Regions from separate parts of the Pseudomonas sp. rhizo66 genome, predicted to be linked through region 2. Evidence: predicted binding sites of a transcription regulator. Region 2 holds the regulator's gene; each other region holds the start of a gene.
The links. Region 2 encodes FliA, which starts transcription of late flagellar genes. Its sites were predicted from a motif close to CTAAAGTTTNNNNNNNNNNNGCCGNTAA; they were not measured.

Region 1: the regulator FliA is predicted to act here: its motif matches at 4,190-4,217, upstream of QZR14_RS10515 (methyl-accepting chemotaxis protein).
Region 3: the regulator FliA is predicted to act here: its motif matches at 5,831-5,858, upstream of QZR14_RS03635 (methyl-accepting chemotaxis protein).

The regions. Positions count from the first base shown of each region.
Region 1 is NZ_JAUJWZ010000007.1:64,351-75,188, reverse strand. Features, by position in the region: gene QZR14_RS10540 (LysE family translocator) at 1-114, opposite strand, end outside; gene QZR14_RS10535 (2-hydroxyacid dehydrogenase) at 206-1,171, shown strand; gene QZR14_RS10530 (class I SAM-dependent methyltransferase) at 1,203-2,201, shown strand; yybP-ykoY riboswitch at 2,241-2,365, shown strand; gene QZR14_RS10525 (TMEM165/GDT1 family protein) at 2,453-3,037, shown strand; gene QZR14_RS10520 (M48 family metallopeptidase) at 3,172-3,990, opposite strand; gene QZR14_RS10515 (methyl-accepting chemotaxis protein) at 4,253-6,394, shown strand; gene QZR14_RS10510 (SOS response-associated peptidase) at 6,601-7,224, opposite strand; gene QZR14_RS10505 (putative signal transducing protein) at 7,261-7,521, opposite strand; gene QZR14_RS10500 (CPXCG motif-containing cysteine-rich protein) at 7,531-7,713, opposite strand; gene QZR14_RS10495 (1-acyl-sn-glycerol-3-phosphate acyltransferase) at 7,856-9,019, shown strand; gene QZR14_RS10490 (hypothetical protein) at 9,118-9,396, opposite strand; gene QZR14_RS10485 (hypothetical protein) at 9,590-9,796, shown strand; gene QZR14_RS10480 (YajG family lipoprotein) at 10,063-10,647, opposite strand.
Region 2 is NZ_JAUJWZ010000019.1:37,803-48,640, reverse strand. Features, by position in the region: gene flhA (flagellar biosynthesis protein FlhA) at 134-2,263, shown strand; gene flhF (flagellar biosynthesis protein FlhF) at 2,275-3,615, shown strand; gene fleN (flagellar synthesis regulator FleN) at 3,732-4,562, shown strand; gene fliA (RNA polymerase sigma factor FliA) at 4,559-5,299, shown strand; gene QZR14_RS21680 (chemotaxis response regulator CheY) at 5,466-5,837, shown strand; gene QZR14_RS21675 (protein phosphatase CheZ) at 5,856-6,644, shown strand; gene QZR14_RS21670 (chemotaxis protein CheA) at 6,699-8,975, shown strand; gene QZR14_RS21665 (protein-glutamate methylesterase/protein-glutamine glutaminase) at 9,025-10,161, shown strand; gene QZR14_RS21660 (flagellar motor protein) at 10,161-10,838, shown strand, end outside.
Region 3 is NZ_JAUJWZ010000002.1:353,916-364,753, reverse strand. Features, by position in the region: gene QZR14_RS03650 (N-acetyltransferase) at 1-227, shown strand, start outside; gene QZR14_RS03645 (YifB family Mg chelatase-like AAA ATPase) at 824-2,317, shown strand; gene QZR14_RS03640 (aldose 1-epimerase family protein) at 2,314-3,528, opposite strand; gene QZR14_RS03635 (methyl-accepting chemotaxis protein) at 3,748-5,724, opposite strand; gene QZR14_RS03630 (LysR substrate-binding domain-containing protein) at 5,909-6,829, opposite strand; gene QZR14_RS03625 (NorM family multidrug efflux MATE transporter) at 6,988-8,382, shown strand; gene QZR14_RS03620 (putative bifunctional diguanylate cyclase/phosphodiesterase) at 8,524-10,197, opposite strand; gene rep (DNA helicase Rep) at 10,460-10,838, shown strand, end outside.

The DNA.
Region 1 (10,838 bases), on a different contig from region 2:
GGCGCGACGACCGTGGGTCACGCTCTCGCGCACCACCACGGCGAAGTCCGGGCCGGGGCTGGCGACGGCCAGCAAGTGGATCAGTGCAACGGTCAAGAACTCGGTCCAGTACATGGGGGCTCCTTTCGGCCAAGCGTATCAATTTGTTTCATCTGGTAGGCTCGGCAGATTACGCCCAACGCTCACAGCACAAAAGGTACAGTTGATGACGAACACGCGCCGTGCGGTATTCCTTGATCACCCTTCGCTGGATCTCGGCGACCTCGACCTCAGTCCGTTGCGCGCGTGTTTCAGCGATCTGCAACTGTTCGCCCAGACCTTGCCAGAGCAAGTGGCCGAGCGCCTGCAAGGCGCCACCGTAGCGATCACCAACAAAATCCTGATCGACGCCGCCGCCATGGCCGCCAACCCCGACCTGAAGCTGATCCTGATCACCGCCACTGGCACCAACAACGTCGATCTGGCCGCCGCCCGCGCTCACGGCATCACTGTGTGCAACTGTCAGGGTTACGGCACGCCGTCGGTGGCGCAGCACACGATCATGCTGCTGCTCAACCTTGCCACGCGTCTGGCCGATTACCAGAAAGCCGTCGGCGAAGGTCGCTGGCAGCAGGCAAAACAGTTCTGCCTGCTCGACTACCCGATCGTTGAGCTGGAAGGCAAAACCCTCGGCCTGCTCGGTCATGGCGAACTCGGCGGCGCCGTGGCGCGATTGGCCGAAGCGTTCGGCATGCGTGTGTTGCTCGGGCAGATTCCCGGGCGCCCTGCTCGCCCGGATCGTTTGCCGCTGGATGAACTGCTGCCGCAAATCGACGCCCTCACCCTGCACTGCCCACTCAACGAACACACTCGCCATTTCATCGGCGCCCGCGAACTGGCGTCGATGAAACCCGGCGCCTTTGTGGTCAACACCGCCCGTGGCGGGCTGATCGATGAGCAGGCGCTGGCTGATGCCTTGCGCAATGGCCACCTCGGCGGCGCGGCTACCGATGTGCTGAGCGTCGAGCCGCCGACCAACGGCAATCCACTGCTCGCAGCGGACATCCCGCGCCTGATCGTGACCCCGCACAACGCCTGGGGCAGCCGCGAGGCACGCCAGCGTATCGTCGGCCAATTGACCGAAAACGCTCAGGCGTTCTTCAGCGGTAAGGCGCTGCGGGTCGTCAGTTGATAAACTGCGGCACTTTTTTTGAGGAGCAGTTATGGATCCGCGCAGTGAAGTACTGCTTCGTCAGCCCGAGTTGTTTCAAGGTTCGTTGTTGTTGGCCGGTTTACCCGCCGATGATTTGCTCGGGCGCCTGCCCAACGCATTCGGCTGGTGCTGGCATGCCGGCGACCAGGCCGCACTGGATGCACGCTTTGAAGGCCGTAGCCATTTTGGCGTGAACATACCCGAGCGAGAATTCGACAGCGCCGTGGTGTTTCTGCCCAAGTCCAAAGACCTCACCGACTACATCCTCAACGCCGTGGCTTCGCGTCTGGCCGGGCGTGAAGTATTTCTGGTCGGGGAGAAGCGCAGCGGCATCGAAGGCGCATCCAAGCAACTCAACCCGTTCGGCAAACCACGCAAACTCGACAGCGCGCGTCATTGCCAGCTCTGGCAAGTCACCGTGGCCAACGCCCCTGAAGTGAAATCCCTGGAAAGCCTGGCGCAGACCTATGAATTGCCTTTGGCCGAGGGTCCGCTGAAAGTTATCAGCCTGCCGGGCGTGTTCAGCCACGGCCGCCTCGATCGCGGCAGCGCCCTGCTGCTGGAGCATCTGGACAAACTGCCGAGTGGCCATTTGCTCGACTTCGGTTGCGGCGCGGGCGTGTTGGGGGCTGCGGTCAAACGTCGCTATCCGCACAATCAGGTGACTCTACTCGACGTCGATGCCTTCGCCGCCGCCAGCAGTCGCCTGACATTGGCGGCCAATGGTCTGGAAGCTGAAGTGCTGACCGGTGACGGTATCGACGCTGCGCCGATGGGTTTGAACGCAATTCTGAGCAACCCACCGTTCCATGTCGGCGTACACACCGATTATTTCGCTACTGAGAACTTGCTGCGAAAAGCGGCGAAACATCTGAAAAACGGCGGCGAACTGCGCTTGGTGGCGAACAGTTTCCTCAAGTATCAAGCACTGATCGAAGAGCATCTGGGCGTCTGTGCGATCAAGGCTGAAGGCAACGGTTTCCGGATTTACCGGGCCAAGCGCGGCTGAAAATTTGTTCTTGCCCAAACGGATTTGCCTAGGCAGAATCCGCTCCGTCCTAGGGGAGTAGTCTCCCACGAGCACCAAGCTCGTCCGGCATACGTCAACATACTTGATCCTCAGATCATGGCGTATGCGACCCAAGCGTCCGCAGCAGACGGATCGCAGGGTTTGACAAGACCTATGACACGCACACCTTACCCGGGGCGGGAAGGCTGTACGTGTCATAGCCGTGTCGACCCGCCCCTTAGGAAATCCTGATGCTGGACTCGTTACTCGTTCCCACCGCAATCGTTGCCTTGGCCGAAATCGGCGACAAGACGCAACTGCTCGCGCTGATTCTCGCCGCTCGCTTCCGCAAACCCTGGCCGATCATTGCCGGTATTGTCGCCGCGACCCTGGCCAACCACGCAGCAGCCGGTGCGGTCGGCGCCTGGTTCGGCAGTTTCTTCTCGAATGCCACGCTGCACTGGATTCTCGCCGCAAGCTTTACGGCCACGGCGCTGTGGACACTGGTCCCGGACAAAATGGATGACGATGAAACCAGCACCGCACGCAAGTTCGGGCCTTTCCTGACCACGCTGATTGCGTTTTTCCTCGCCGAAATGGGCGACAAGACTCAGGTCGCCACGGTGATGCTGGCCGCGCAATATCCGGAACTGTGGCTGGTGATTATCGGAACGACGGCGGGCATGCTGATTGCCAACGTGCCAGTGGTATTGGCGGGTAATTTTGCTGCGGACAAATTGCCGCTGACCTTGATCCGTCGCCTCGCGGCATCGGCATTCATGATTCTGGCGATTGTTGCGGTGTACAAGGCGATGCAGAGCAGTGGCTGGGTTTAACCCTGCCAAAGCCGATCGCGCCGATCATTCCCACGTTCTGCGTGGGAATGCAGCCGGGGGACGCTCTGCGTCCCATTGGAACGCGGAACGTCCCTTGAGGCATTCCCACGCAGAGCGTGGGAACGATCATCGACTCAGGATTTCGGCGCTTTTTCGTACAGCGGCATGACCTTCGGAATCGCCGCCTGCAACGACGCAATCCGGCTGGTCGAGGCCGGGTGGGTGCTCATGAACTCCGGTGGCGAACCTTCCGAGGCCTTGCTCATCTTGTTCCACAAAGTAATCGCGGCATTCGGGTTGTAGCCGGCGCGTGCGGCCAGCTCCAGACCGATCAGATCGGCTTCGTTTTCGTTGGCGCGGCTGTTTGGCAGGGTCATGCCGTAGTTGGCCACGGTGTCGGCCAGCGCCAGACTGTCCTGACCCAGACCGAGCAACGCACCGGCGCCCTGCTTGGCCATTTCAATCCCGTAGGCCTTGGACATCGCTTCACGGCCGTGCTCGCGCAGGGCGTGGGCGATTTCATGGCCCATGACCGCGGCGATTTCATCGTCGGTCAGCTTCAGGCTGTCGATCAGCCCGGTGTAGAAGATGATCTTGCCGCCAGGCCCGCAGTTGGCGTTGAGTTCATCACTCTTGATCAGGTTGACTTCCCACTGCCATTGCGCCGCATCCGGACGGAAGTTCGGCGCCTGGGCGATCAGGCGGTTGGCAATCGCCTGAACCCGCTTGGCCTCGGGACTGGTCTTGTCCAGCACACCTTTGCTGGACGCCTCGCCGACGGTCTTCTGATACGACTGCGCATACATCTGGTCGACCTCTTGCGAGGACAGCATGCTGAACATGTACTGCTTGCGCTCCACACCCACGGCGCCGCCGCTGGTGGTGTTGACCGACTGACAACCGGCCAGCAACAGCGCTGCGCTCAGTGCACTTACAACCAATGTCTTGTTCATTCAAAAGCTCCCTGAAAACCTGTCGCGTATCCTAGGCGGGTAATTGTATCGACGCCAGATACAACGGACGTGTTGCAGCGACTTTCAGATGTTTCCCACCTGCACTGTCGTAAAAAATTCACAGCGACCGCCAACCCCGTGCAACTGCGTCGCGCACTGATCCATTTGCGACATCGCCTTTCAATTGCACCTGCTCGCGCTCATGGCCCAATGCCCGCTGCCGATACAACAGCGCAGACGTCCTCTTGCGTGCGGAGCTCCCATGAAGTTCAAGTCGATCCAGTTTTCCGTCGCCGCCTTGGCCGGCGCCATCGTGCTCAGCGTGGTGGCCGCGCTGGTGCTGTATGCGCTGTTCTCCGGTGCGCGCACGCAAGAAATGGTGCAACAGCGCACTCAGGCGCAGTTCGAGCAAGTCATCGAACAGCGCCTGACCTCGCTGGCGCAAACCCAGGTCAGCCAGATCCAGCGCGAGCTCGAAGCGCCACTGTTGATTGCCGGCGGCCTGGTGCGGGTCAACGCCCTGCTCGGCACGCCAGGTGATGATGGCCAGCCGCGCCTGACCGTCAGCCGCGAGCAACTGATCAGCCTGATCAAAGAGAACGTCGAAAAGAACCCGAAAATTCTCGGCACCTACATCGGCTGGGAAAAAAACGCCCTCGACCACAATGACGCGGCCTACGTCGGCACCAGCGTCGTGGGGATCGACCCGGCCAACGGACGTTTCCTGCCGTGGTGGTTCCGCAATGATGACGGCACCCTCGGCCTCGACAAACTGGTCGACGTCGATGACCAGAAGACTCTGTCCACCGGCGTGCGCGCCAGCGAGTACTACCTGTGCTCGAAAGAAACCAAGAAATCCTGCGTGATCGATCCGGCGCCGTACAAGGTCGGCGACAAGGTCGTCATGCTCGCCTCCTTTATTGAACCGATCATGCTCAATGGCACCTTTCAAGGCATCGTCGGCGCCGACCTGTCGGTGAACTTCATTCAGGAAATGCTCCTCAGCGCCAACCAGAAGCTGTACAGCGGCGCCGGGCAAATGGCCCTGATCGGCGGCAACGGCCGGATCGTCGCGTACACCCAAGACCCGAGCAAATTCGGCGAGAAAGTCAGCGACATCCTCGACGCCGGGCAGACCGCCAACCTGGCTAATCTCAAACGCGGCGAAGTGACTTACTCGGTCAACAAGGACAAGGGGCGCATCGAGTTGTACCTGCCGTTCGGCATCGGCCAGACCGACGCACGCTGGACATTGATGCTGCAATTGCCGCTGAACGCGGTGATGGCCGATCTGCAAAAACTGCAGGGCGATCTGGAGGCCCAGCGCAAATCCGACACCTTCGGCATGGCCATGGTCGGTCTGCTCATCGCCGGCCTCGGCTTGCTGGTGATCTGGCTGGTCGGCCACGGCATCGCCCGACCGCTGAAGCAAATGGTCGCCATGCTCAATGACATCGCGCAGGGCGAAGGTGATCTGACCCGTCGTTTAACCAGTGATCGCAGCGATGAACTCGGCTCGATTGCCAAAGGCTTCAACACGTTTCTGGCCAAGCTGCAGGCGATGATCACTCAGGTGGTGACGTCGGTGCAGAGCGTCAGCGACTCCTCTGAACACACTGCTGACATCGCGATTCGCACCAACATCGGCATCCAGAAACAAATGGCCGAGATCGATCAGGTTGCCACGGCAGTGCAGGAAATGACCGCCACCGCGCAGGACGTCGCGCGTAACGCGACGCAGGCGGCACAAGCGGCCAGTCATGCCGATCAGGCCGCCAGCCAAGGTATGCAGATCGTCCGTGACACGTCGAACTCAATCGGCGTGCTGGCGCTGGAAATCGGCAAGGCTGTAGATGTGGTGCAGAACCTGGCCAAGGACAGCGAAAACATCAACGCCATTCTCACCGCCATTCGCGGCATCGCCGAGCAGACCAACCTGTTGGCGCTGAACGCGGCGATTGAAGCGGCGCGTGCCGGCGAGCAGGGTCGTGGTTTTGCCGTGGTGGCCGACGAAGTACGCAATCTGGCGCAGAAAACCCAGAAAGCCACCGAAGAAATCCAGAGCATGATCCAGCAATTGCAACAAGGCACCCGCGATGTCGTGCGGGTCATGGAAGACAGTCAGAACCGCACCGACGAAAGCGTGCAGCACGCGGCGAAAGCGGCTGAGGCGCTGGAGACGATCACCCAGGCGGTATCGGTGATCAACGACATGAACACGCAGATTGCCAGCGCGGCGGAAGAGCAGAGTGCAGTAGCCGATGACATCAATCGCAACGTGATCAACATCGGGCAAGTGGCGAATGAAGTGGCGGGCGGTGCGGATGAGTCGAGTTCGGCAAGTGCCGATTTGACCAAACTGGCGGAGCAGCAGCGGCGGTTGATCAACCAGTTCAAGGTCTGAAAAGCGAAAAGCCCCTCACCCTAACCCTCTCCCAGAGGGAGAGGGGACTGATTGGGGGATATTTCAGAATGACACCGACCTGAAAGATCTTCACTGAATCCATAATCGACTCGATGCGTCAGGTCGCTGAATCGCTCAAGACAACTCGGTCGGCTCCCTCTCCCTCTGGGAGAGGGCTGGGGTGAGGGGCTTTTGATCTGCAGGCTTTAACCCGGGGTCAGACACTCCGGCCCATTAAGCTTGGGATCATTGATCAGATTCGCCAGCACCCGCTCGCGCAACGCCGCTGGTTCACTGGCCAGCAAACCCTGCAACACATGCAGCGGCGTCTCGGGATCGAGCCACGCCGCCTGCCCCGCTTCATCCAGAATCAACGGCCGGCGTTGACTCGACGCCGGCTGCGTAATCACTGCCGTGCTCAACCAGACCTGCTCCTGCACCGGATAAGCCTCCCAGATCGCCGCAAAAAACAGTGACGAGCCCTCCCCCGGCGTCAGCCAGAACGGCCGCTTGCGCTGGGTCCCACGCCATTCATAAAAACCGTTGGCCGGCAGCAGGCAGCGGCGCAAGCGCAAGGCTTCACGAAACATCGGCTGCTCGGCCACCGTTTCGGCACGGGCATGCGCCGGGGTTTTCGACAGATCAGTCAGCCACGGCGGAGTCAGCCCCCAGCGGGCGCGGGCGAGGGTGCGCTGGCCATCTTCACCGGCACGCAGCATCAACACCGAATCATTGGGGGAAATGTTCCACTGCGCCTGCTGATCGGCGGGAAAACCTGGCAGGGCCGCGAAGTCGCGGTTCCAGCGAAACAGGGCATAACGTCCACACATGGGGCAACACGACTCTGAAATAAAACGAAGCTCAGCCTAACAGACCAGCGTCCCGGGGAAGCTCTCCGGTTCATCGCCGGGCAGCGGCAGCGCTGCATTGTACGCGGTGATCAGCTCGCGGGCGTATTCGGCCTGGTCGTTATCCACCGACAGTCCCAACAGGCCGAAGATCGGCAGTTCCCCCGTACCGCCGAGCAAATCGCGACCAATCAAGTGCGCCTCGATGCCTTCGCTGGCGAGCATGCCCTTGAGCATTTCACCTTCCATCAGGTTTTCTGGCTCGTAGATTCGCTGCATGGGCGCCCCTCAATCGTTTTCGCTGAAGACTTCCAGAAACCAGTCCTCTCCATGGACCTGCAAGACGAACGTTATGGGCTGACAACACACCTGACAGTCTTCGATGTAGGTCTGATCGCCGCCGGACAGGTCTACTGTCGTCTCGACCGGTTCCCCACAATAAGGACATTCGTATTCAGCGGTTTCCAGCATCGCGGTCTCCCAAGTGACTTGTGCGTATAATCGCCGGTCTATTTGCAGGGCTATTTTTGTCTGGCTACTTTTTCAGACCGTGCCCCGCGGGTTTTCGATCAAAACCTTTACTTACCCTAGCCGTTTCCAACAAGAGAGCATGATGGGCGAATTCGATGCCATCCGACCTTACGACGACAGCGAAGTACCTGTGGTACTGGCAAGACTGCTCGGCGACAAGGCGTTTCTAGATATCCTCACCCACTTCCGCTTCCCGCGTTTTGCCGGTGCCTTCGGCTGGATGCTCAAACCACTTATAGCTCATCGGCTGCGTCGTGAGTTCGCCGACGTGACGTCGGTGGCGACGTTGCAGGACAAGATCGAGTCCTATGTCGACCACACCATCGAGCGCGCCACCGACGGCGTGACCTACACCGGTGTCGAGCAATTCAAGTCCGGCAGTGCCTATCTGTTCATCGCCAACCACCGCGACATCGTGATGGACCCGGCCTTCGTCAACTATGCCGTGTACCACGCCGGCCTGCCGACCCCGCGCATCGCGATTGGCGACAACCTGCTGCAAAAGCCGTTTGTCAGCGACCTGATGCGCCTGAACAAGAGCTTCATCGTCCATCGCTCGATCACCGGCCGCCGCGAGAAAATGGCCGCGTATCAACTGTTGTCGGCGTATATCAACCACTCGATCCGCAACGATTGCGCCTCGATCTGGATCGCTCAGGCCGAAGGTCGGGCGAAGGACGGCGACGATCGCACCGAGTCGGCCATCCTCAAGATGTTCCACATGAGCCGCAAGGACGAGCCGTTCGGCGAAGTCATCCAGTCGCTGAACGTCACCCCGGTGTCGATCAGTTACGAATATGACCCGTGCGATCAGGCCAAGGCCCGCGAGCTGTACATCCGCGCCACCACCGGCACCTATGCGAAAGCGCCGGGTGAAGATGATGTGAGCATCGCTAAAGGCATCACTGGCTACAAGGGCCGGGTGCACGTGAACTTTGCCGCGCCGATCACCGAGCTGTTCGAAGACACCAAGCAATTGGCGGTCGAAATGGACAAGCAGATTCTCGGCGGTTACCGGTTGTTCCCGGTGCATTACCTGGCGTATGCGCAGTGGGCTGATGCCGATCCGCAGTTGAATGTGCCGAAGGCTGCCGAGGTGTTCCCGGCCGATGAACTGGCCAAGGCGCAGGAAGAATGGCAGAGCCGGCTGGACGCTTGCCCTGAGGAGCATCGTCCGTACATGGTGCTGCAATATGCGACGCCGGTGCGTAATCAGTACAGGGTCAAGGCTGGGTTGCCGCTGTAAAGCAACAGCAAGATCAAAAGATCGCAACCTTCGGCAGCTCCTGCAGGATGTACATCCATTCCCGTACAGGAGCTGCCGAAGTCTGCGATCTTTTGCTTTTAAAAGCGGGTGCTGATCCAGGAAACGATCAGGGCCAGGCCCAGGCAGGCAAAACCGAAGCGATAGAAAAACCGGTTCATGCGCAAGGTCGCCCAATCGAGGATAGGCTCGGCGTTCGGTTGCGCCTGACGCTGGGCGGCAATGCTGGCCATCGCGCGCTGCTCACGGCGGCGAGTGGCGTGCAGCAGCCAACTGCCCGGAAACGCCAACAACAACGCCAGCAGGTTGATCAGTTTGGCGGGATGGGCGGTAAACAGCGTCATCAAGTGCAGCGACATCACAGACCTCTATCTGAACCGGTATGGCAGACGCCAAATCGACGACTGCGGCGCGGATTCTAACCAAACCTGCCCGTTCCTCCCCAGTCTTTGCGACAAATAACCTGACAATCGACCGATGGCTGTCCTGTGTCACGGCATCGTCATGTGGATACACCAAGATGCGCGCCTCGAAACGCACATGGAACGCGACATGCTTCACGCTGAAAATCAGGATCGTCTGTACCTCATTACCCCTTACGACGAACAACAAAGCCTCGTCGGCAGCCTCGCCTTCAACGTCCAGGATCGCCATTGGCTGGTGTATTGCGCGCTGGGCGGGCATCAGCATGCGGATTTGCCCGAGACGGATTTGTTGACGGGTGTCAGCGTGCTCGATTTCTACTCGCAGGCTGCCTAAAAGCAAAAGCACCCTCACCCTAGCCCTCTCCCCGAGGGAGAGGGAACCGACCGAGTTGTTTATTCGAGGTCCATCGACCTGAAATTTCCAGCCGAACTCAGGTTCTGAAAAGCCCCCGATCGGCTCCCTTCCCCCTCGCCCCCTTTGGGGTAGAGGGCTGGGGTGAGGGGGATCGATCTCCCATACGACACAAATCCCAACCCTGACACCCACAAAAAAGCCCGGGCTCATCGCTGATCCCGGGCTTTTTCACATCCGCTGAAAACTTACTCAGCCAGAACCTGCCCCACGGTCGGGTCCTTGAACAGGCGCGTCAACGCATCACTCAACACGTCGCTGACCAGTTTGGTGTTGGTTTCCTGGTTCGGCGCCATGCCGAAACGCTGGTCCAGCGAGGCACCGTAACGGCCGCTGTAGCGACGGTTGGCGTTCTGCACGTCGGAGCGGAAGGTCGCGCCGATGGTCGCTTCGGTCACGTACATGCCTTCTTTCGGCGACTGGTATTTCAGCTCGGCCAGGGTGACCGTCAACTGCGGCGCGTTCGGCGCGTTGTTGGTCGGGGTGAAGCCGAGCAGACGCACGGCGGCTTCAGCCTGAGCCTGCAGCTTGGGCAGGATCTGCTCGCGCTGCACGGTGATGGCGCTGGTTTCCGGGTACAGGCCGCCACGGGTGCCCAGGGTTGGCGACGGACGACCGTCAACCACACGCACGACGACTGGCTGGCCACGGCCGACCGCTGGCAGCTGCGTAGTCAGCTTCGGCTCCGGGCTCAGTTGTTGCGGGCTGTGGGCGCAGCCGGCCAGGGTCAAACCGGCCACAGTGATCAAACCGAACAACAGGCGTTGCAACATGCTCTTCTCTCCAGAATCAGGCACAAACAGGCCGGCAGTATAGCGGTGGGCCACTGCGGGTAACCAGCGCCCGACAGCGAATACTGAAATGTCTGACAAACCCTTGGGAAAGCGGTTCCTGTCACAGATTATTCACCCGGCATACACGTTCACGTCACGGCGCATTGGCAACCTTGTAATCAGTCCCCCAA
Region 2 (10,838 bases):
ACCAATCAGCAAAAAATCCTGGTTAAAAACCTCTGTTTCATCCCGCCGGCAAAAGTTGGAAAGCTTCTTGCAGTACCCGCCGTGAGCCCGCTCTGGGCGTCAAAAGTTTGCTTTAAAGGAACGGGGAAAACCGGTGGATCGCTCTCAGTTATTCAACACTGCTCGCACAAACGTTGCCGACCTCAGTCGAGGCAATCTGGGCGTGCCGTTGTTGCTGCTGGTCATGCTGGCGATGATGATGTTGCCGGTGCCGCCGTTCCTGCTCGACGTGTTCTTCACCTTCAACATTGCCCTGTCGATCGTCGTCCTGCTGGTTTGCGTGTACGCGCTGCGGCCGCTGGATTTCGCCGTGTTCCCGACGATTCTGCTGGTCGCGACGTTGCTGCGGCTGGCGTTGAACGTGGCCTCGACGCGGGTGGTGATGCTCCACGGTCAGGACGGCCACGCCGCCGCCGGTAAGGTGATTCAGGCCTTCGGTGAGGTGGTGATCGGCGGTAACTACGTGGTCGGTATCGTGGTCTTCGCGATTCTGATGATCATCAACTTCGTCGTAGTGACCAAGGGTGCCGGGCGGATTTCCGAGGTGAGCGCGCGCTTCACCCTCGATGCGATGCCCGGCAAACAAATGGCGATCGACGCTGACCTCAACGCCGGCCTGATCGACCAGAACCAGGCCAAGATGCGCCGTCAGGAAGTCGCCCAAGAGGCCGAGTTCTACGGTTCGATGGACGGTGCCAGCAAGTTCGTCCGCGGTGACGCCATCGCCGGCCTGCTGATTCTGTTCATCAACCTCATCGGCGGTATGGCCGTCGGTATCTTCCAGCACAACATGAGCTTCGGCGATGCGGGCAAGGTTTACGCCTTGCTGACCATTGGTGACGGTTTGGTGGCGCAATTGCCATCACTGTTGTTATCAACAGCGGCGGCGATCATGGTGACCCGTGCTTCCGGTTCGGAAGACATGGGCAAACAGATCAATCGCCAGATGTTCGCCTCGCCGAAAGCGCTGGCGGTGGCCGCCGGTCTGATGGCGGTCATGGGCCTGGTGCCGGGCATGCCGCACTTCTCGTTCCTGAGCATGGCGGCGCTGGCCGCTGGCGGCGCGTACCTGTTCTGGAAGAAGCAGAATGTGGCCAAGGTTGTGGCGTTGGAGGAGGTCAAGCGCCAGCAGGATTTGCTGCCGTCGCCGGCCCGCGCCATGGAAACCAAAGAGCTGGGCTGGGATGACGTGACGCCGATCGACATGATCGGCCTGGAAGTCGGTTATCGCCTGATTCCATTGGTCGATCGCAACCAGGGCGGGCAATTGCTGGCGCGGATCAAGGGCGTGCGCAAGAAGCTCTCGCAGGATCTGGGTTTCCTGATGCCGACCGTGCACATTCGCGACAACCTCGACTTGGCGCCAAGCGCCTATCGCCTGACCCTGATGGGCGTGATCCTCGCCGAAGCCGAGATCTATCCGGATCGCGAACTGGCGATCAACCCGGGCCAGGTGTACGGCACGCTCAACGGCATCAACGCCAAAGATCCGGCTTTCGGCCTCGAGGCGGTGTGGATCGAAATCAGCCAGCGTGCCCAGGCACAATCGCTCGGTTACACCGTGGTCGACGCCAGCACCGTGGTTGCGACCCACTTGAACCAGATTCTGTACAAGCACTCCAGCGAGCTGATCGGCCACGAAGAAGTGCAGCAACTCATGCAATTGCTGGCCAAAAGCTCGCCGAAACTGGCAGAAGAGCTGGTGCCGGGCGTGGTCACGTTGTCGCAGTTGCTCAAAGTGCTGCAAGCGCTGCTCGCCGAACACGTGCCGGTGCGCGATATCCGCAGCATTGCCGAAGCCATCGCCAACAACGCCGCGAAGAGTCAAGATACCGCCGCTTTGGTGGCTGCTGTGCGGGTCGGCGTATCGCGCGCCATCGTTCAAAGCATTGTAGGCACTGAGTCCGAGCTGCCTGTGATCACCTTGGAACCAAGGTTGGAACAAATATTGCTCAATAGTCTGCAGAAGGCAGGACAAGGCTCGGAAGAGGGCGTTCTGCTGGAGCCAAGCATGGCCGAGAAGCTGCAGCGTTCGCTCATCGAAGCGGCGCAGCGTCAGGAAATGCAAGGTCAGCCGGTGATCCTTTTGGTCGCTGGCCCGATCCGCGCGATGCTCTCGCGCTTTGGCCGCCTCGCCGTCCCTGGACTGCATGTGCTGGCTTACCAGGAAATACCGGACAACAAGCAAGTGACCATCGTTGCGACAGTAGGGCCCAACGGCTGAGGTAGTGGTTTATGCAAGTTAAGCGTTTCTTTGCCGCCGATATGCGTCAGGCCATGAAGCTGGTTCGTGATGAGCTGGGCGCTGATGCGGCCATCATTGGCAACCGCCGCATTGCCGGCGGTGTCGAGTTGACGGCGGCACTGGATTACAAATTGTCGGCGCTGGCGCCACGGGTTCCGAACATGGAACTCGAAGACGAACTGCGCAAGACCCAGTCGCGCATCGTCACCGCCCAGGCTGAGCTGAGCCTGCGTGGCGAAGCCGACGGCAATAGCAATCGCCAGATCTTTGCCGGGCTGCCGTTGACCGCCGGCCTGCCGCTGACCGCCGCTGAACCGCTGAGCGAGCCGACTTACGCTGCTCCAGCGCGTCCGGCCCCGGCCCCTGCGCAGTCCTCCGGCGGTGTCGATCCGCGTGCACTGGATTCGATGCGTTTTGAATTGAACAGCCTGCGCGAGCTGATGGAAGTTCAGCTCGGCACCCTGGCCTGGAATCAGCTGCAAGGCAGCCGCCCGGCGCAAGCCAATCTGTATCGCCGTCTGCAACGTATCGGCCTCTCCGGCCCGTTGTCGCGCGATCTACTGGCGATGATCACCGATATCGAAGAACCGCGTCAGGCCTGGCGCATGCTGCTGGCGCACCTGGCACGGATGATTGCCGTACCGGAAGTCGAGCCACTGGAAGAGGGCGGTGTGATTGCCATGGTCGGCCCGGCCGGCATGGGCAAGACCACCACGCTGGCCAAACTTGCCGCGCGTTATGTGCTGAAATACGGCGCGCAGAACGTCGCGCTGGTGAGCATGGACAGCTTCCGCATCGGCGCTCAGGAACAACTGAAGACCCTGGGCCGCATTCTCAATGTGCCGGTGACCCACGTTGATCCGGGCCAATCGCTGGTGCAAGCGCTGGACCCATTGCTGCGCAAACGCGTGGTGCTGATCGATACCGCCGGCCTGCAAGCCAGCGATCCAGCCCTGCGCATGCAGCTCGAAAGTCTGGCCGGGCGCGGCATTCGTGCAAAAAATTATCTGGTCTTGGCAACCACCAGCCAGAAACAGGTTCTAACCGCCGCTTATCACAGTTACAAGCGTTGCGGGCTTGCCGGCTGCATCCTGACTAAACTGGATGAAACGGCCAGCCTTGGCGAAGTGTTGAGCCTGGCGATCAGTCATGAATTGCCGGTCGCGTACCTGACCGATGGCCCACGGATTCCGGATGATCTGCATCTGCCGCGCCGTCATCAACTGGTCAGCCGCGCCGTCAGCGTGCAAATGCAGGAAGAACCCAGCGAAGAAGCCATGGCTGACATGTTCGCTGATATCTATCACAGCCCGACCAAGCAGGTAGGCTGAGGTATTCATGAACAGTTTTTGTACCTACATCGATGGTCTGCCATGCATTGTTCCGATCGGGAACGCGCAGCCAGTAATGTGGCCTCCGTCTATGCAAGACAAGGTAAAGAAATAACATGGGCAGCATGCATCCCGTACAGGTGATCGCGGTGACCGGCGGCAAAGGTGGCGTCGGCAAGACTAACGTGTCAGTGAACTTGTCGCTGGCGCTGGCAGAGCTTGGCCGTCGGGTCATGCTGCTGGACGCCGACCTCGGTCTGGCGAACGTTGACGTATTGTTGGGGCTGACCCCTAAACGCACGCTGGCCGACGTCATCGAAGGCCGTTGCGAGTTGCGCGACGTGCTGTTGCAAGGCCCCGGTGGCATCCGCATCGTGCCGGCGGCGTCCGGCACGCAAAGCATGGTGCACCTGAGCCCGGCGCAACATGCCGGCCTGATTCAGGCGTTCAGCGACATCGGCGACAATCTCGACGTATTGGTGATCGACACCGCTGCGGGTATTGGTGACTCGGTAGTCAGTTTTGTGCGCGCCGCGCAAGAAGTGTTGCTGGTGGTCTGCGATGAGCCGACTTCCATTACCGACGCCTACGCGCTGATCAAATTGCTCAACCGCGATTACGGCATGAACCGCTTCCGCGTCCTCGCCAACATGGCGCAGAGCCCGCAGGAAGGGCGCAACCTGTTCGCCAAGTTGACCAAGGTCACGGATCGCTTCCTTGACGTGGCCCTACAATACGTCGGCGCCGTGCCTTACGACGAAAGCGTGCGTAAAGCGGTGCAGAAGCAGCGCGCGGTGTACGAAGCCTTTCCGCGTTCCAAGTGCGCGCTGGCGTTCAAGGCGATTGCGCAGAAGGTCGATACCTGGCCGCTGCCCGCCAACCCGCGTGGCCACCTTGAGTTTTTCGTCGAGCGCCTCGTGCAGCAAACGGCAGGGCCCGTGCTATGACCGCAAGCGGTATGAACTACTACAAGAAGTCGGCACGTGACGCGCAGTACGAGCTGATCGAGCGTTACGCGCCACTGGTCAAACGCATTGCCTACCACTTGCTGGCACGCTTGCCGGCGAGTGTGCAGGTCGAAGACCTGATCCAGGCCGGGATGATCGGCCTGCTCGAAGTCTCGACCAAATATGACGCCAGCAAAGGCGCCAGTTTCGAAACGTACGCGGGCATACGAATCCGCGGCGCGATGCTCGACGAAGTGCGCAAAGGGGATTGGGCGCCACGCTCGGTTCACCGCAATACCCGTATGGTCAGCGACGCAATTCGCTCAATTGAAGCTAAAACCGGCCGTGATGCTAAAGATCACGAGGTTGCGGCCGAACTCCAATTGAGTCTCGACGATTACTACGGGATTTTGAATGACACCTTGGGCAGTCGCCTGTTCAGTTTCGACGACCTGTTGCAGGACGGCGAACACGAAGGGCTGCACGAGGATGGCGCGAGTGCTCATATGGAGCCGTCACGCGATCTGGAAGATGAACGCTTCCAGGCAGCGCTGGCGGACGCGATTGCCAATTTGCCGGAGCGTGAGCGACTGGTGTTGGCGCTGTACTACGACGAAGAGCTGAACCTCAAGGAGATCGGTGAAGTCCTTGGCGTCAGTGAATCGCGGGTCAGCCAGTTACACAGCCAGTGCGCGGCCCGTTTGCGGGGGCGTTTGGGGGAGTGGCGAGCGCGCTGAAGGCAGTGTGGGGACACTGCGAACGAGGCTGGTGCGGTGATGAACGGCACCGGTCTTGCTCTGTTGTGCTCCAGACAGTCTTCGAGTGCTGCGCCGATTGATTGAAGTGGCGCGTCCAGGTGCTGGGCGCGTTTAAGACTGCTTGGAGGTCGAATTGAACAAAGACATGAAAATCCTCATCGTTGATGACTTCTCAACGATGCGGCGGATCATCAAGAACCTGCTGCGTGATCTTGGGTTCACCAACACCGTCGAGGCTGACGATGGCACCACTGCCATTCCAGTGCTCAACAGCGGCAGCATCGACTTTCTGGTAACGGACTGGAACATGCCGGGCATGACCGGTATCGACCTGCTGCGCCATGTGCGTGCCGATGAAAAACTCAAGCACCTGCCAGTCCTGATGGTCACGGCTGAAGCCAAGCGCGAGCAGATCATTGAAGCCGCCCAGGCCGGTGTAAACGGCTACGTAGTCAAACCTTTCACGGCTCAGGCGTTGAAAGACAAAATCGAGAAGATTTTCGAACGCATCGGCTGATGAACGCGCGGGGGAGCTATGGAGCATAACGAATCTTCACAGGGCGATTTCGAATCGACCCTGAAAAAACACGCGGTCGAACTGGTCGAAAGCCTTGAAAAAGGCAGGTTCGGCGACGCTGTGCAACTGATCCATGAGCTCAATCAGACCCGTGACCGCGGCCTGTACCAGGAAGTGGGCAAGCTCACACGTGAACTGCACAGTGCGATCGTCAACTTCCAGATCGATCCGCACATGCCACAGGCCGAGGAAGTGTCGCAAATCACCGACGCCACTGAACGCCTGGGCTATGTGGTCAAGCTGACGGAAGCCGCGGCCAACCGCACCATGGATCTGGTGGAAAGCGCCACGCCGGTGGTCAACAGTCTGGCTGATGAAGCGCAGACCTTGAGCGCCGATTGGGGGCGTTTCATGCGTCGCGAGGTCGGGGCTGAGGAGTTCCGTGAACTGGCGCGCCGGGTCGACGGTTTTCTGTCACGCAGCAGCACGGACAACCGTGCAGTGTCGAGCAATCTCAACGACATCCTGCTGGCCCAGGATTACCAGGACCTGACCGGTCAGGTGATCAAGCGGGTGACCCAACTGGTCACCGAAGTCGAAAGCAATTTGCTCAAACTCGTGCTCATGGCCAGTCAAGTCGACCGCTTTGCGGGCATCGAACATGACCGCGCCGCGATGCTTGCAGAAAAAGATCCACAAAAACATCTCTCGCAGGGTGAAGGTCCGCAGATTCATGCCGATAAACGAGAAGACGTTGTGTCCGGTCAGGACGATGTGGACGATTTGTTATCCAGCCTCGGATTCTAGTGTTTTGGAATTTTAGGTTTTTTGGGTTTTTAGACCTGTAGGAGCACCCCATTAATGAGCTTCGGCGCCGATGAAGAGATCCTTCAGGATTTCCTGGTTGAGGCCGGCGAGATTCTTGAGCAACTGTCCGAACAACTGGTCGAGCTGGAAAGCCGTCCGGATGACGCAGATCTGCTCAACGCAATTTTTCGCGGTTTCCACACTGTAAAAGGGGGCGCCGGCTTCCTTCAGCTCAACGAGCTGGTGGAGTGCTGTCACATCGCCGAAAACGTGTTCGACATCCTGCGCAAGGGTGAGCGTCGCGTTGATGCAGAACTGATGGACGTTGTCCTCGAAGCACTGGACGCGGTGAACAGCATGTTCAGCGAAGTCCGCGAGCGTGCGCCGATCACCGCCGCCACCCCGGAACTGCTGGCCGCCCTGGCGCGCCTGGCCGAACCGCAATCGGCGGACGAAGCCCCGGCTTCGCCAGTGGCCGAGATGATCGAAGAACTGGTCGTCGAAGGCGACGCGTCGGGCGACATCACCGATAACGAATTTGAACAGCTGCTGGACTCGCTGAACGCCGTCAAGGCTGAAGCCGAAGCCCCGGCCGTTGCTGCCCCTGTGCAAACGGCTGCTGAAGCTGCGAGCGATGAAATCACCGATGCCGAGTTCGAGTCGTTGCTCGATCAGTTGCACGGCAAAGGCCAGTTCGCGGCGGATGCCGTGGCACCGACTGCTGCGGCGCCGGCAGCGCCTGCGGCGGGCGACAGCTCGGACATCACCGACGACGAATTCGAAGCCCTGCTCGATCAACTGCATGGCAAGGGCAACTTTGCCGTTGAAGCGCTGGAGTCGGCGATTGCCTCGGCACCGGCTGCGCCAGCCGCACCGACCGCTGCGGCGGCCGGCAGCGATCTGATCAGCGATCACGAGTTCGAATCGCTGCTCGACGAATTGCACGGCAAAGGCAAGTTCACTGACGTTGGTGCCGCGCCTGCCGGCGCCGCTTCGACGGTGGCTGCGCCTGCGGCCAAGGCTGCGGCCGCTCCGGCTGCTGCGCCGAAAGCCGCGCCCAAGCCTGAGCCGAAAGCCGAAACGCCAAAACCGGCTGCCGCTGCTGCACCGGCTCCGGCCCGTGCCGCCGCTGCGCCGCCACCGGAAAAACCGGCTAGCGAAGCCGAGACCACCGTGCGGGTCGACACCGCGCGTCTCGACGAAATCATGAACATGGTTGGCGAGTTGGTGCTGGTGCGTAACCGTCTGGTACGCCTGGGCCTCAACAGCGGCGACGAAGCCATGTCCAAGGCCGTGTCGAACCTCGACGTGGTCACGGCAGACTTGCAGACCGCGGTGATGAAGACCCGGATGCAGCCGATCAAGAAGGTCTTCGGGCGCTTCCCGCGTCTGGTTCGCGACCTGGCACGTCAGCTCAAGAAAGAGATCAACCTGGAACTGGTGGGTGAAGAAACCGACCTCGACAAAAACCTTGTCGAGGCCCTGGCCGACCCGCTGGTCCACTTGGTGCGCAACGCCGTCGACCACGGCATCGAGTCGCCGGAAGAACGCGAAGCCTCGGGCAAGGCCCGTGGCGGTCGTGTTGTCCTGGCCGCCGAGCAGGAAGGCGACCACATCCTGCTGTCGATCTCCGATGACGGTAAAGGCATGGATCCGAACGTCCTGCGTTCGATCGCGGTAAAACGCGGTGTGATGGACAAGGACGCGGCCGATCGCCTCAGCGATACCGAGTGCTACAACCTGATTTTCGCCCCGGGTTTCTCGACCAAGACCGAGATCTCCGACGTGTCCGGCCGCGGTGTCGGCATGGACGTGGTGAAGACCAAGATTTCCCAGCTCAACGGTTCGATCAACATTTACTCGACCAAGGGCCAGGGCTCGAAGATCGTCATCAAGGTGCCGCTGACCCTCGCGATCATGCCAACCCTGATGGTGATGCTCGGCAATCAGGCGTTTGCGTTCCCGTTGGTCAACGTCAACGAAATCTTCCACCTCGACCTGTCGACCACCAACGTCGTCGACGGTCAGGAAGTGGTGATCGTGCGGGACAAGGCCTTGCCATTGTTCTACCTCAAGCGCTGGCTGGTCAGCTCCGCCGCTCACGAAGAGCAGCGTGAAGGCCATGTGGTGATCCTTTCGGTGGGCACTCAGCGGATCGGCTTCGTCGTCGATCAACTGGTCGGCCAGGAAGAAGTGGTCATCAAGCCATTGGGCAAAATGCTGCAGGGCACTCCGGGCATGTCCGGCGCCACCATCACTGGTGACGGCCGCATCGCGCTGATTCTCGATGTTCCAAGCATGCTCAAGCGTTACGCCACGAAGCGTATTTGAATCCGGGGTGGCGGGGCGACAACGTCCCGCTGCACCTAATGGAGTGTTTATGGCAGTCAAAGTCCTGGTGGTGGACGATTCAGGTTTTTTCCGCCGCCGCGTCTCGGAAATTCTTTCAGCGGATCCGAGCATCCAGGTGGTCGGCACCGCCACCAACGGTAAAGAGGCGATCGATCAGGCTCTGGCGCTCAAGCCGGACGTGATCACCATGGACTACGAGATGCCGATGATGGACGGCATCACGGCAGTGCGGCACATCATGCAGCGCTGCCCGACCCCGGTGTTGATGTTCTCCTCGCTGACGCACGAAGGCGCTCGGGTCACCCTCGATGCGCTGGATGCTGGTGCGGTGGATTTCCTGCCGAAGAATTTCGAAGACATCTCGCGTAATCCGGAGAAGGTCAAGCAACTGCTGTGCGAGAAGGTCCACAGCATCTCGCGCAGCAACCGTCGCTTCAGTGCCTACAGCGCGCCTGCGCCTGTGGCTGCGCCAGCCCCGACGCCTGCTCCGGCAGCGTCGAGCTTCAGCAGCCACAGCGCCAGCGCGCCGGCACGTCCGGCCCCTGCGCCGGCACCGACTCGCGCGCCGGCGGCCAGTGCTTCGTCGCCAGCACCGAAACGCAAGGCCTACAAACTGGTTGCCATCGGGACATCGACCGGCGGCCCGGTGGCCCTGCAACGTGTGCTGACCCAGTTGCCGGCGAACTTCCCGGCGCCGATCGTGCTGATCCAGCACATGCCGGCAGCGTTCACCAAGGCCTTCGCCGAACGCCTCGACAAGCTCTGCCGCATCAGCGTCAAGGAAGCCGAGGATGGCGACATCCTGCGTCCGGGCCTGGCGCTGCTGGCACCGGGTGGCAAGCAAATGATGATCGACGGCCGTGGCGCGGTGAAAATCCTCCCGGGTGACGAGCGCCTGAACTACAAGCCGTGCGTGGACATCACCTTCGGTTCGGCGGCGAAATCCTACGGCGACAAAGTTCTGGCGGTAGTGCTGACCGGCATGGGCGCCGACGGCCGTGAAGGCGCGCGTCTGCTCAAGCAGGGCGGCAGCGCGGTGTGGGCGCAAGATGAGGCCAGCTGCGTGATCTACGGCATGCCGATGGCCATCGTCAAAGCCGACCTCGCCGACGCGGTGTACAGCCTCGACGACATCGGCAAGCACATTGTCGAGGCGTGCCTCTGATGGATGTTCTAAGCCTTATCGGGATCATCATGGCGTTCGTCGCCATCATCGGCGGCAACTACCTGGAAGGTGGACATCTCGGTGCGCTGGCCAACGGCCCGGCGGCGCTGATCGTACTGGGCGGCACCATCGGTGCCGCACTGCTGCAATCGCCGATGAGCGCGTTCAAGCGCGCCATGCAGATCCTCGCCTGGATTCTGTTTCCGCCACGGGTCGATCTGGCCGGCGGCATCGATCGCGTCGTCAACTGGAGCCTCACCGCGCGCAAGGAAGGCCTGCTGGGCCTGGAAGGCGTGGCCGATGCCGAACCCGACAACTACTCGCGCAAAGGCCTGCAATTGCTGGTCGACGGTGCTGAGCCGGAAGCGATCCGCAGCATCCTTGAAGTGGATTTCTACACCCAGGAAGCCCGCGACATCGAGGCCGCAAAAGTCTTTGAAAGCATGGGCGGCTACGCGCCAACCATCGGCATCATCGGTGCGGTGATGGGCCTGATCCACGTGATGGGTAACCTCGCCGATCCGACGCAATTGGGCAGCGGCATTGCCGTGGCCTTCGTCGCGACCATTTACGGCGTGGCCAGTGCCAACCTGGTGTTATTGCCCGTGGCGGCCAAGCTGAAGTCAATCGCGTTGCGGCAGTCGCGTTATCGCGAAATGTTGTTGGAAGGGATCTTG
Region 3 (10,838 bases), on a different contig from region 2:
TCTGCTTAAAGATTGTTCTGTTGGAAGGGCATCCGGACAGGGCGCACCCGCTTCGCGGCAGGATCGCGCCGATTGCTCTGCTTGTCGCAGATCACTATGCGCGAGCGCTAGGATGCAAAGAAATCGAGATTCAGGATCCTGATCCGAATGTTGTTTTTTACTACCGGAAACTGGGGTTCGAATTCGACCACACCAACCGGCTTGTCATTTCTGTGAACGGCCAATAACATCGAAATCAACAACCCAATCGCACGAGGTGCGTATGAGCCCAAAAAAGCGAAAGGCAAAGCTTCTTCAGATTGTTGAACTACATCTCGAAGCACTCCGGTTGGCTGGGGATATGTCAGCCAACCAACGGCGATTTATTGAAGTTGCTGTTACGTGTGGGCCAGAGCTTGAGCCAAGCGGCCCGCTGGCCGGTAAAAGATCCTGAGTCAAAAATAAAAAGGCGTCCAGTAGGACGCCTTTTTTGTGTTTGGAGGAGTAGTCGCAGCGATTCTTTAGCTCCTGGCTTTGCAACCATGGGTTCAGAATCCGACGAGCTGGCCCGTCGTCACTACTTCAGAGAAACCAGCTTTCTCTGCTGCCAAAAATGCGGGGGAGCTTTTACTGGTGCCCAGTCCCGACGAATGCGCAGTTGCAGTCCTCGAGCGGGAGGATCCGTCAATGCCGGGCGAGAGTCAACGCTCCAATTCAGGCAAGCAGTGACAGCCCATCGGGTCTTGATACGTCTTGTAAACCTCTATTTCAGCACTGAAACCCGGCTCAACTACCCTTCAAAAACCCGCAGGAAGCGGCTCCCGATTTAGCTCAAGGAACGACCATGTCCCTCTCCATCGTCCACAGTCGCGCCCAGATTGGCGTGGAAGCCCCCGCTGTCACCGTCGAAGTTCATCTGGCCAACGGTCTGCCGTCGCTGACCATGGTCGGGCTGCCCGAGGCGGCGGTGAAGGAGAGCAAGGATCGGGTGCGCAGCGCGATCATCAATTCCGGGCTGCAGTTTCCGGCGCGGCGGATCACCTTGAATCTGGCACCGGCGGATCTGCCCAAGGATGGCGGGCGGTTTGATCTGGCGATTGCCTTGGGGATTTTGTCGGCGAGTGTGCAGGTGCCGTGTCTGACGCTGGATGATGTGGAATGTCTGGGTGAGTTGGCGTTGTCCGGCGCGGTACGAGCGGTGCGCGGGGTGTTGCCGGCAGCATTGGCGGCGCGCAAGGCGGGTCGTGCGTTGGTGGTGCCGCGAGCGAATGCCGAGGAGGCGTGTCTGGCTTCGGGGTTGAAGGTGTTTGCGGTGGATCATTTGCTTGAGGCTGTGGCGCATTTCAATGGGCATACGCCGGTTGAGCCCTATGTCTCCGACGGCTTGATGCATGCCAGCAAGCCTTATCCCGACTTGAATGAAGTGCAAGGACAACTGGCGGCGAAACGCGCGCTGCTGATTGCCGCTGCGGGTGCCCATAACCTGCTGCTCAGTGGGCCGCCGGGAACGGGTAAGACATTGCTGGCCAGTCGGTTGCCAGGGCTGCTGCCACCCTTGGCCGAGAGCGAAGCACTGGAGGTGGCGGCGATTCAGTCAGTTGCCAGTGGCGCGCCGCTGACCCATTGGCCCCAGCGCCCCTTCCGTCAACCGCACCACTCCGCATCCGGGCCGGCGTTGGTCGGCGGCAGCTCGAAACCGCAACCCGGAGAGATCACCCTCGCCCATCACGGCGTGCTGTTTCTCGACGAACTGCCGGAGTTTGATCGCAAGGTATTGGAAGTTTTACGCGAGCCTTTGGAGTCCGGACATATCGTCATCGCGCGAGCCAAGGATCGCGTACGTTTTCCCGCACGGTTCCAGTTAGTGGCAGCAATGAACCCCTGCCCCTGTGGATATCTTGGCGAACCGAGCGGCAAGTGTTCGTGCACGCCGGACATGGTGCAGCGCTATCGCAACAAGTTGTCAGGGCCGCTGCTGGATCGGATCGATTTGCACCTGACAGTGGCGCGAGAAGCGACAGCGTTGAACCCGCAGGTCAAGCCGGGAGAGGACAGCGCCAGCGCCGCAGCCTTGGTGGCCGAGGCACGCGAGCGCCAGCAAAAGCGCCAAGGCTGCGCCAATGCGTTTCTTGATCTGCCGGGGTTGAAGCGGCACTGCAAATTATCCACAGCCGATGAGGCATGGCTGGAATCGGCGTGTGAGCGGTTGACCTTGTCGCTGCGCTCAGCGCATCGCCTGCTCAAAGTCGCCCGGACGCTGGCAGATCTTGAGCAAGTCGATGCAATCAAGCGTGAGCATTTGGCCGAAGCGCTGCAATACCGGCCGGCGACACCTTAATGTTCGGTCAGATCAACCAGCGGCGTCTGCCGCACTTCAGTTTCGCGTCCGGCCTGAATCTCGGTCACGCGCTTCAAGGCGTTATCCACAGCGCCTTTGTCTGCCAGCAGGCTGTAGCTGATCTGGAACTGTTGGCTGGCCTTTGGTGCAATGGTCGGTACCAGATTCAACGGGCGCTGATAGCGGCGGTTGTAGGAAAAACTGGTGCCCGGCTCCAGCCCGGTGACGTAGCCCTGGCCTTGAGTGTCGGTATTTTTCCACAGGGAGAACACCGGCAACTGCTGGGTATTGAAGCCAACAGAAACACCGAGGCTGCCGGCCTTATTGTGCAAAACAGTCAGGGTTTCGCCTTTGGCGTCGGCATAGGGCACGACGTTGTAGACGGTTTCGTCGTAGTCCTTGGTCGGCGCGCGGTAAGTCTGCCAGTCAGCCAGATCACCCTTGGCCTTGTCGTTGAACGGCGACACCTGTTTTACCGGCGCAGCAAATCGTGCGCCTTGCTCGAGGAACGGCGTACTGAAGTTGCTGTGATACAGCGCCTGGTATTCCTTCGGATAATCGCCGTTGTTGGTCAGCGTATCGTTGAGTGCAAAGCGCACGCTGCCGGGCTCGGTGACCAGCTCAGTGACGACCGAGAAGTCGACTTTCTTGAACGCTTGCTCTTTCAGCTCGCCGCGCAGGCTGATGGCGTAGGGCGGCTTTTCGTCGATGTGCAGCGTGACCGTACTAGCCGGGATGTTGGCGGCGCGTCCGTGCAAGGTCAGCAACTCACCATTGTCCATACCGGGATGGCCGACCCACTCGTAACCGCAGCGGGTCACCAGCTCGTTGAAACCTTCCAGCCAGCCCAGCCCACCGCGTCCGTTAAGTTCAATGAACGCCGGGTTGACCACTTCCTTGACCGGCGAATCCCAACCCATGCGTACATTGCCAACAGAAGCTTGCAAGACATTCATGCCTCGGGTCGGCACCACCGAGAGTTTCATCGTGCCGTTATCGATATCCACGATGCTGACACCTTCCTGCCGCCCACCGTGCAAGGTACGCAGGCTCACAGAGAAGGGTTTGTCGGTTTTCACACCGAGCTGCGCACTGGTGATGGTCCAGTTTTGCGCGGGCTTGTTGGCATCGAGCAGCACGTAATCCCAAGCCATGGCGTGGGAAGCAGCAGAGAATGCGCCGAGGGCGACGGCGAGTTTGAGCGGGGTCATGGCAGCAGCCTTTATTGGAGTTGTGCCATTTTTATAGCGCTGCGGAAACGTTTCAGCAAGTGTATTAGATTGATCGATGGCATGTCCTGCCGGAGATCTTCATTGATGCATTCGCGAGCAGGCTCGCTCACACAGCGAATCCGGGTCTTCACAAAATCTGTGATTTGCACCGGAATCTGTAGGAGCGCGCCTGCTCGCGAAAGCTATATCAAGGCTGTATCAACGGAAGCGATCAACCTCGGAACGCAGATCCGCCGCCAGCTTCTCCAGTTCTTTAGCCGTAACAGCCAGGTTCGACACAACCTCACGCTGCTCACTGTTGGCCAACGCAATGCTCTGCAAATTGCTGCTCAACAACGTCGCGGTGCTGCTCTGCTCCTGAGTCGCCGTGGTAATCGCAGCAAACTGCTGCCCCGCCGAACGGCTCTGCTCATCAATGCGCGCGAGTGCCGAAGCGACATTGGCGTTGCGCGACAAGCCTTCCTGCATCAGCACATTGCCCTGTTCCATGGTGCTGATCGCGTTGCCGGTCTCCTGCTGGATGCTGTGGATCATGCTGGAAATTTCGTCGGTCGCCTGGCGGGTACGCGAGGCCAGGCTGCGCACCTCATCGGCCACTACGGCAAAGCCACGCCCCTGCTCACCGGCACGGGCGGCTTCGATCGCAGCGTTAAGTGCCAGAAGGTTGGTCTGCTCGGCAATCGAGGTAATCACACCGACGATGCCGCCAATTTCCTGCGAGCGCTGACCGAGGGTGTTGATCACGGTGGCGGTGCTGTTCAAGGCACCAGCGATTTGCTCCAGCGAGGACGACGCTTCTTCCATCGAGCTGCGGCCAATCTGGGTTTGCTGGGCATTTTCCTGCGCCAGACGCTGGGTTGCGCCCATGTTGTCGGCAATGTTCAGCGAGGTCGCGCTGAACTCTTCCACCGCTCCGGCCATGCTGGTGATTTCACCGGACTGTTGCTCCATGCCTTCGTAGGCACCGCCGGACAAACCGGACAGGGCCTGGGCACGGCTGTTGACCTCTGCCGAGGAGCGGCGGATGTGCTCGACCATGGTCGACAGCGCCTGGCTCATCTGGTTGAACGCACGGGACAGCTGACCGATTTCGTCGTTGCTCGACACATTCAACCGAACGCTCAGATCACCGGCGCCCAAGGCCTCGGCCTGACGCACCAGATCGCCCAGAGGCGCCAGTTTGCTGCGCAGCAGCCAGACCACCGATCCGACCGCCAGCAGCATCGCCAACAGACTGCCAATGGCCAGTTGCGTACCGACGCTCCAGGTCACCGCACGGATCTCGGCTTTCGGCATGCTCGCCACCACCGACCATGGCCCGCCATCGAACGGCACGGCAATGCTGTAGAAATCTTCCGAGGTGTCGCTCCAGAACTCACCCTTGCCCGGTTTCGCCGCCAAACCTTTGATCACCGGAACGGCTTGATCCAGCGCCTGCACCCCCGCCGGCGCAACCAACCATTTGTTTTGCTCGTCGAGCAACGCCAGCGAACCGCTCTGGCCGATGCGGAAGCGCTTGAGGTTGTCGAACTGGATGTTCTGCGCGTCGGTGTAATCGAAACCGACGAACAGCACCGCAATCACCTTGCCGCTGCCATCGCGCACCGGGGTGTATTGGGTCATGTAGGAGCGATCGAACAGCAAGGCGCGACCGACGTAGCCCTGCCCCGCCATCAACTTCGCGTAGGCCGGGTGCGCATGATCGAGCAAGGTGCCGATGGCGCGCGTGCCATCCTGCTTGGTCAGCGAGGTACTGACCCGGACAAAGTCTTCGCCGCTGCGCACAAACAACGTGGCGACGCCCGCAGTCATCTGCTTGAACTCGTCGACTTCCTTAAAGTTGTTGTTCAGCACTTCGCTGCCCAGGTGCAGGCCTGGAGTCTGGGTGCCGGCGACTGTCACCGGCTCATCCGGATAAATGCTCAGGCCCGCGCTGAAGCGCTTCTCGAACAACCCGCTCAGGCGCTGGGTGCTTTCACGCAACGTGCCGTGAAACGTGCTCAGTTGGTCGGCCAGCAGCCGCGCCTCACTGGCCAGATGCTCTTCACGGGTGGCGAGGTTGGCGGAGTCCAGCGAACGCAAGGCGAACACCGTACTGCCACTGATAACTATCGCCAGTATTACAGCGAGCGCGAGGCCCAGCTGCGAGGCGATCCGAGCGCGAGGTTGAGACATGGACAGCTCCTGGCCGAGCCACGGGATCCTCCTTGATCTCGACTCGGAAATTTTTCTGGTTGTGGGGGTGAATCGTGGGTACCGGCACGACGGTTCCACAAGCACGTATTCGGCGGTGGATCCAAATACTTGAGCGGAAAACAAGGTTATGGCACAAGGCCGGCATTGTGGCGGCTCGAACGTTTCAGCTCAAGCGCGCAACCGCCGGCAGTTCCATGGCGCGGACCTCGCTTTGCAGAAAGTCGCTGAGACGGCGCAAACGTTCGCCTCCCGGCCGGGTCTTTGGCCACACGAGGTAGTAATTCAAGCCGCTGGCGACCGCGGTTGGCCACGGCAGGCTCAGCCTTCCTTGCGCCACATCTTCGGCGACCATCAACAGATCGCCCATCGACACACCGTAACCGCGCGCCGCCGCGATCATGCCCAGTTCGAGGGTATCGAACACCTGCCCACCCTTGAGTGACACCTGATCAGACAACCCCATGTGTTCCAGCCAACTGCGCCAATCGCGACGATCGGGGGTCGGGTGGAGTAATTCGGTGCAGGCCAGTCGAGCCACATCCCACGGCTGATCATTCAGCAGGTTGGGCGCCCCCACCGGAATCAACTCTTCAGGAAAGAGCAGGCTGGCCTCCCAGTCCGGCGGAAAATGCCCGTCACTCAACAGCACCGCGCAGTCGAACGGCTCATCGTTGAAGTCCACCGAATCGACGTCCATCCAGGCGCTGGTCAGTTGCACTTCGTTGCCCGGCTGCAAATGACGGAAGCGGCTAAGCCGCGCCAACAGCCAGCGCATGGTCAAGGTCGATGGGGCCTTCATGCGCAAGATGTCGTCCTCGGCACGCAAGGTATTGCAGGCCCGCTCCAGCGCACTGAAACCTTCGCGGATGCCGGGCAGCAGTAACCGCGCGGCCTCAGTCAGTTGCAGATTGCGCCCGCTGCGATGAAACAGCCGACAGGCGAAGTGATCTTCGAGGGTACGAATATGCCGACTCACCGCACTCTGAGTGATCGACAGTTCCTCGGCAGCACGGGTGAACGAACTGTGTCGCGCCGCCGCTTCAAATGCGCGCAGGGCATACAAGGGAGGAAGACGACGAGACATGCAGAAAGCTCCTGTAGCGGGATGCAGCCGGCCCCAAAGATTTTACTCAAGATGAGTTTTAGTCATGCCACCCATCCTTTTTATCCCTTTGTGCAAAGCCTGCCAAGCGCCGAGAATCGACGCTCTTCTGTTCCCTCTTAAATTGAGTGGTGATGACCATGCAGCATCCTGTGCGTACCGAACTCTGGGCCATCCTGCGGCTGGCAGGGCCGTTGATTGCTTCACAGTTGGCGCACATGTTGATGGTGCTGACCGACACCCTGATGATGGCGCGCCTGAGTCCCGAAGCGCTCGCAGGTGGCGGACTGGGAGCAGCAACCTATTCGTTCGTATCGATTTTCTGCATCGGCGTGATTGCGGCGGTCGGCACGCTGGTGGCGATTCGCAAGGGCGCCGGCGACATCATCGGTGCTGCGCGCCTGACCCAGGCCGGGTTGTGGCTGGCGTGGCTGATGGCGCTGGGCGCCGGGTTGCTGTTGTGGAACCTGAAACCGGTGTTGCTCCTGTTCGGTCAGACCGAAACCAACGTCAACGCGGCCGGGCAATTCCTGATTGCCCTGCCCTTCGCCCTACCCGGCTACCTCAGTTTCATGGCCCTGCGCGGTTTCACCAGTGCAATCGGCCGGGCGACGCCGGTGATGGTCATCAGCCTCGCCGGCACGGTGGCCAATTTCCTGCTCAATTACGCGCTGATCACTGGCATGTTCGGTCTGCCGAAAATGGGCCTGACGGGCATCGGCCTGGTCACGGCGATTGTCGCCAACTGTATGGCGTTGGCGCTGGCCTGGCACATCCGTCGGCATCCGGCTTATGACGCTTATCCATTGCGCGCAGGTTTATCGCGGCCGAATCGGCAATATCTGAAAGAGTTGTGGCGGCTCGGCCTGCCGATCGGTGGCACCTACGCGGTAGAAGTCGGTTTGTTCGCCTTTGCGGCGCTGTGCATGGGCACCATGGGCAGCACGCAGTTGGGCGCGCACCAGATTGCTCTGCAAATCGTCTCGGTGGCGTTCATGGTGCCGGCGGGGATGTCATACGCGATCACCATGCGCGTCGGCCAGCATTACGGCGCCGGGCAATTGAGCGATGCGCGGATGTCCGGGCGGGTCGGGATCGTCTTTGGCGCGGTGGTGATGCTGGGTTTCGCCATGGTGTTCTGGTTGCTGCCGAATCAGTTGGTCGGGTTGTTCCTCGATCACAATGATCCGGCGTTTGCCGAGGTGATTCGTCTGGCGGTGAGCCTGCTGGCGGTGGCGGCCTGGTTCGAGCTGTTCGACGGCACGCAGACGATTGCCATGGGCTGCATTCGTGGGCTCAAGGATGCGAAAACCACGTTTCTGGTCGGGCTCGGCTGTTACTGGCTGATCGGCGCGCCGGCGGCATGGTGGATGGCGTTCCATTTGAACTGGGGGCCGACAGGCGTCTGGTGGGGATTGGCGCTGGGCCTGGCGTGTGCGGCGGTGAGTTTGACGCTGGCATTCGAGTGGAAGATGAAGCGGATGATTCGGCTGGAGCCGCAATCTCGGGGCTTCAACATCCCTCAGCCTGAATGAGATTGCCCTTGTGGGAGCGAGTCTGCTCCGGGCGGCGTTCCGACGAATGAGATCGATCAGTCAAATCATCTTTGCCTGACACACCGCTTTCGCGAGCAGGCTCACTCCCACAGGGGTTTAAGCCTAACCCGGAGATTGTGTTCAGCTGACGATTTCGAGGGCTGGCTGTTGGCTTGAGCCGAAGGTGAGATATTCAACCAGCTCCGCCAACGGCAGTGGCCGGCTGATCAGATAGCCCTGCACCTGATCGCAGCCAAACCCGCGCAGCAGCTCCAGTTGCTCCGGGGTTTCCACCCCTTCCGCTACCACTTCCAGATGCAGGTTGTGCGCAAGATTGATCATCGCGTGCACCAGTTTGCGGTTCTCTTCGCGCTGCTCCATGCCGCCGACAAAGCTCTTGTCGATCTTCAGCAAGGTGATCGGCAGGCTGTTGAGGTGCACGAACGACGAGAACCCGGTGCCAAAGTCATCCAGCGAAAAGCGCACACCGAGACGCCCCAGAGCATCCATGGTCTGTTTGACCAGATCGCTGCGGCGCATCACCGCAGTTTCGGTCAGTTCGAACTCCAGCCATTGCGCTTCAACGCCACGTTCGGCGATCAAGCGGCTCAGCGTCGGCAACAACTGACTGTCCTGAAACTGGCGGAACGAGAGGTTGATCGCCATGTGCAGCGCCGGCAGCCCGCGCTCGCGCAACGCCTGCATGTCGCGCAAGGCTCGGGAAATCACCCAGTAACCCAGCGGCACGATCAAACCGCTCTGCTCGGCCAAAGGCACAAATTCACTCGGCGGCAGCAGACCGCGCTCGCCATGGCGCCAGCGCACCAAGGCTTCGAGGCCGACAATCTGGCCGTCCGCAAGATTCAGGCGTGGCTGGTAATGCAGCTCGAGCTCATCGCGACGCAACGCCCGACGCAGCTCGCTTTCGAGGTCGGCCATGCTTCGAGCATTGCGATTGATGCGTTCGTTGAAGATATGGAAGGTGCAGCCCTGGGTGCTCTTGGCCTGCTGCATGGCGATGTGGGCGTGCCACATCAGCGGATCGGCGCCGCCCTGCGCGCGGGCATGGGCGATGCCGAGACTGGAGCCGATCAGCAGGCTTTCGCCATCGACCCAATACGGTTCGGCGAGTGCTTCGGTGATGCGTTCGGCCATCCACTCGGCGCGCTGCGGTGCACGGCGGGTGTCGATCAGCAGGGCAAACTCGTCGCTGCCCAGCCGCGCCAGTTGATCACCTGCCTCCAGCTGACTTTTCAGCCGCGCGACAACCTGCAGGATCAAGCGATCGCCCGCCTGATGGCCAAGCGCGTCGTTGGCGTGGCGGAAGTTGTCGAGATCGAGATGCCCGAGGGCCAGGCCGCGACCGTCGTTTTCCACGAGGCGCGCAGCGAGCAAGGTCTGAAAACCCTGGCGATTGGCGATGCCGGTCAGCGGATCCTGTTCGGCGAGGCGTTGCAGGGTGTTTTCGAGAACGCCGCGTTCGCGCACATGGCGCAGGCAACGCCGGAGCATGCCGGCGTCGAGGGCGTCGAACACCAGCCAGTCACTGACGCCAACCGGCGCGGTGTCCGGTTCATGTTCCAGCAGCAAGACCGTCGGCAGGCTGCAACGGCCCGGTGCCGGTTGCAATGCCGGAATGGTCAACAACACCGCGTGGCGGTTGTCTTCGAACAAACTGCTGACCGACTCCCAGCTCGGCGCGCTGATCAGCACCGCCGCGCTCCCCATCGGAGCCAGACACTCGCGCAATAACGCTGTCCACGCCGGCTCTTCGGCCAGTAGCAGCAAACGCAAGGGTTCGACAGGCGTAGACAAGCTAGCTCCCTAGACTCTGCAATGATGTGGGCGGGGCATTATGCCGTTGCGCCGTTCAATGACCAAATGACAACGGTTATCAAAACGTTATTTTGTGTCACGAATGAGTACATTAGCCGCAAAATCACCGCGCATCCTCCGCGAAAGTAACAAAAGCGGCAAATTTGAATCGCGTGGTACGTCACAAGTCGGAGAGAGCAGCACAAATCTCTGAGCCTGTTAAAATGCCGGCCCATTTCGTCAACGACTCCCGAATTTTCGTATGTCCCGACTCAATCCCCGGCAGCAAGAAGCCGTGAACTACGTCGGCGGCCCTCTATTGGTGCTCGCCGGTGCTGGCTCCGGCAAGACCAGCGTGATCACCCGCAAAATCGCGCACTTGATCCAGAACTGCGGCATCCGTGCCCAGTACATCGTCGCCATGACCTTTACCAACAAGGCCGCGCGCGAGATGAAAGAGCGGGTCGGCACCCTGCTGCGCGCCGGCGAAGGTCGCGGCCTGACCGTCTGCACGTTCCACAACCTCGGTCTGAACATCATCCGCAAGGAACACGTGCGGTTGGGCTACAAACCCGGTTTCTCGATCTTCGACGAGACCGACGTCAAAGCCCTGATGACCGACATCATGCAGAAGGAATACG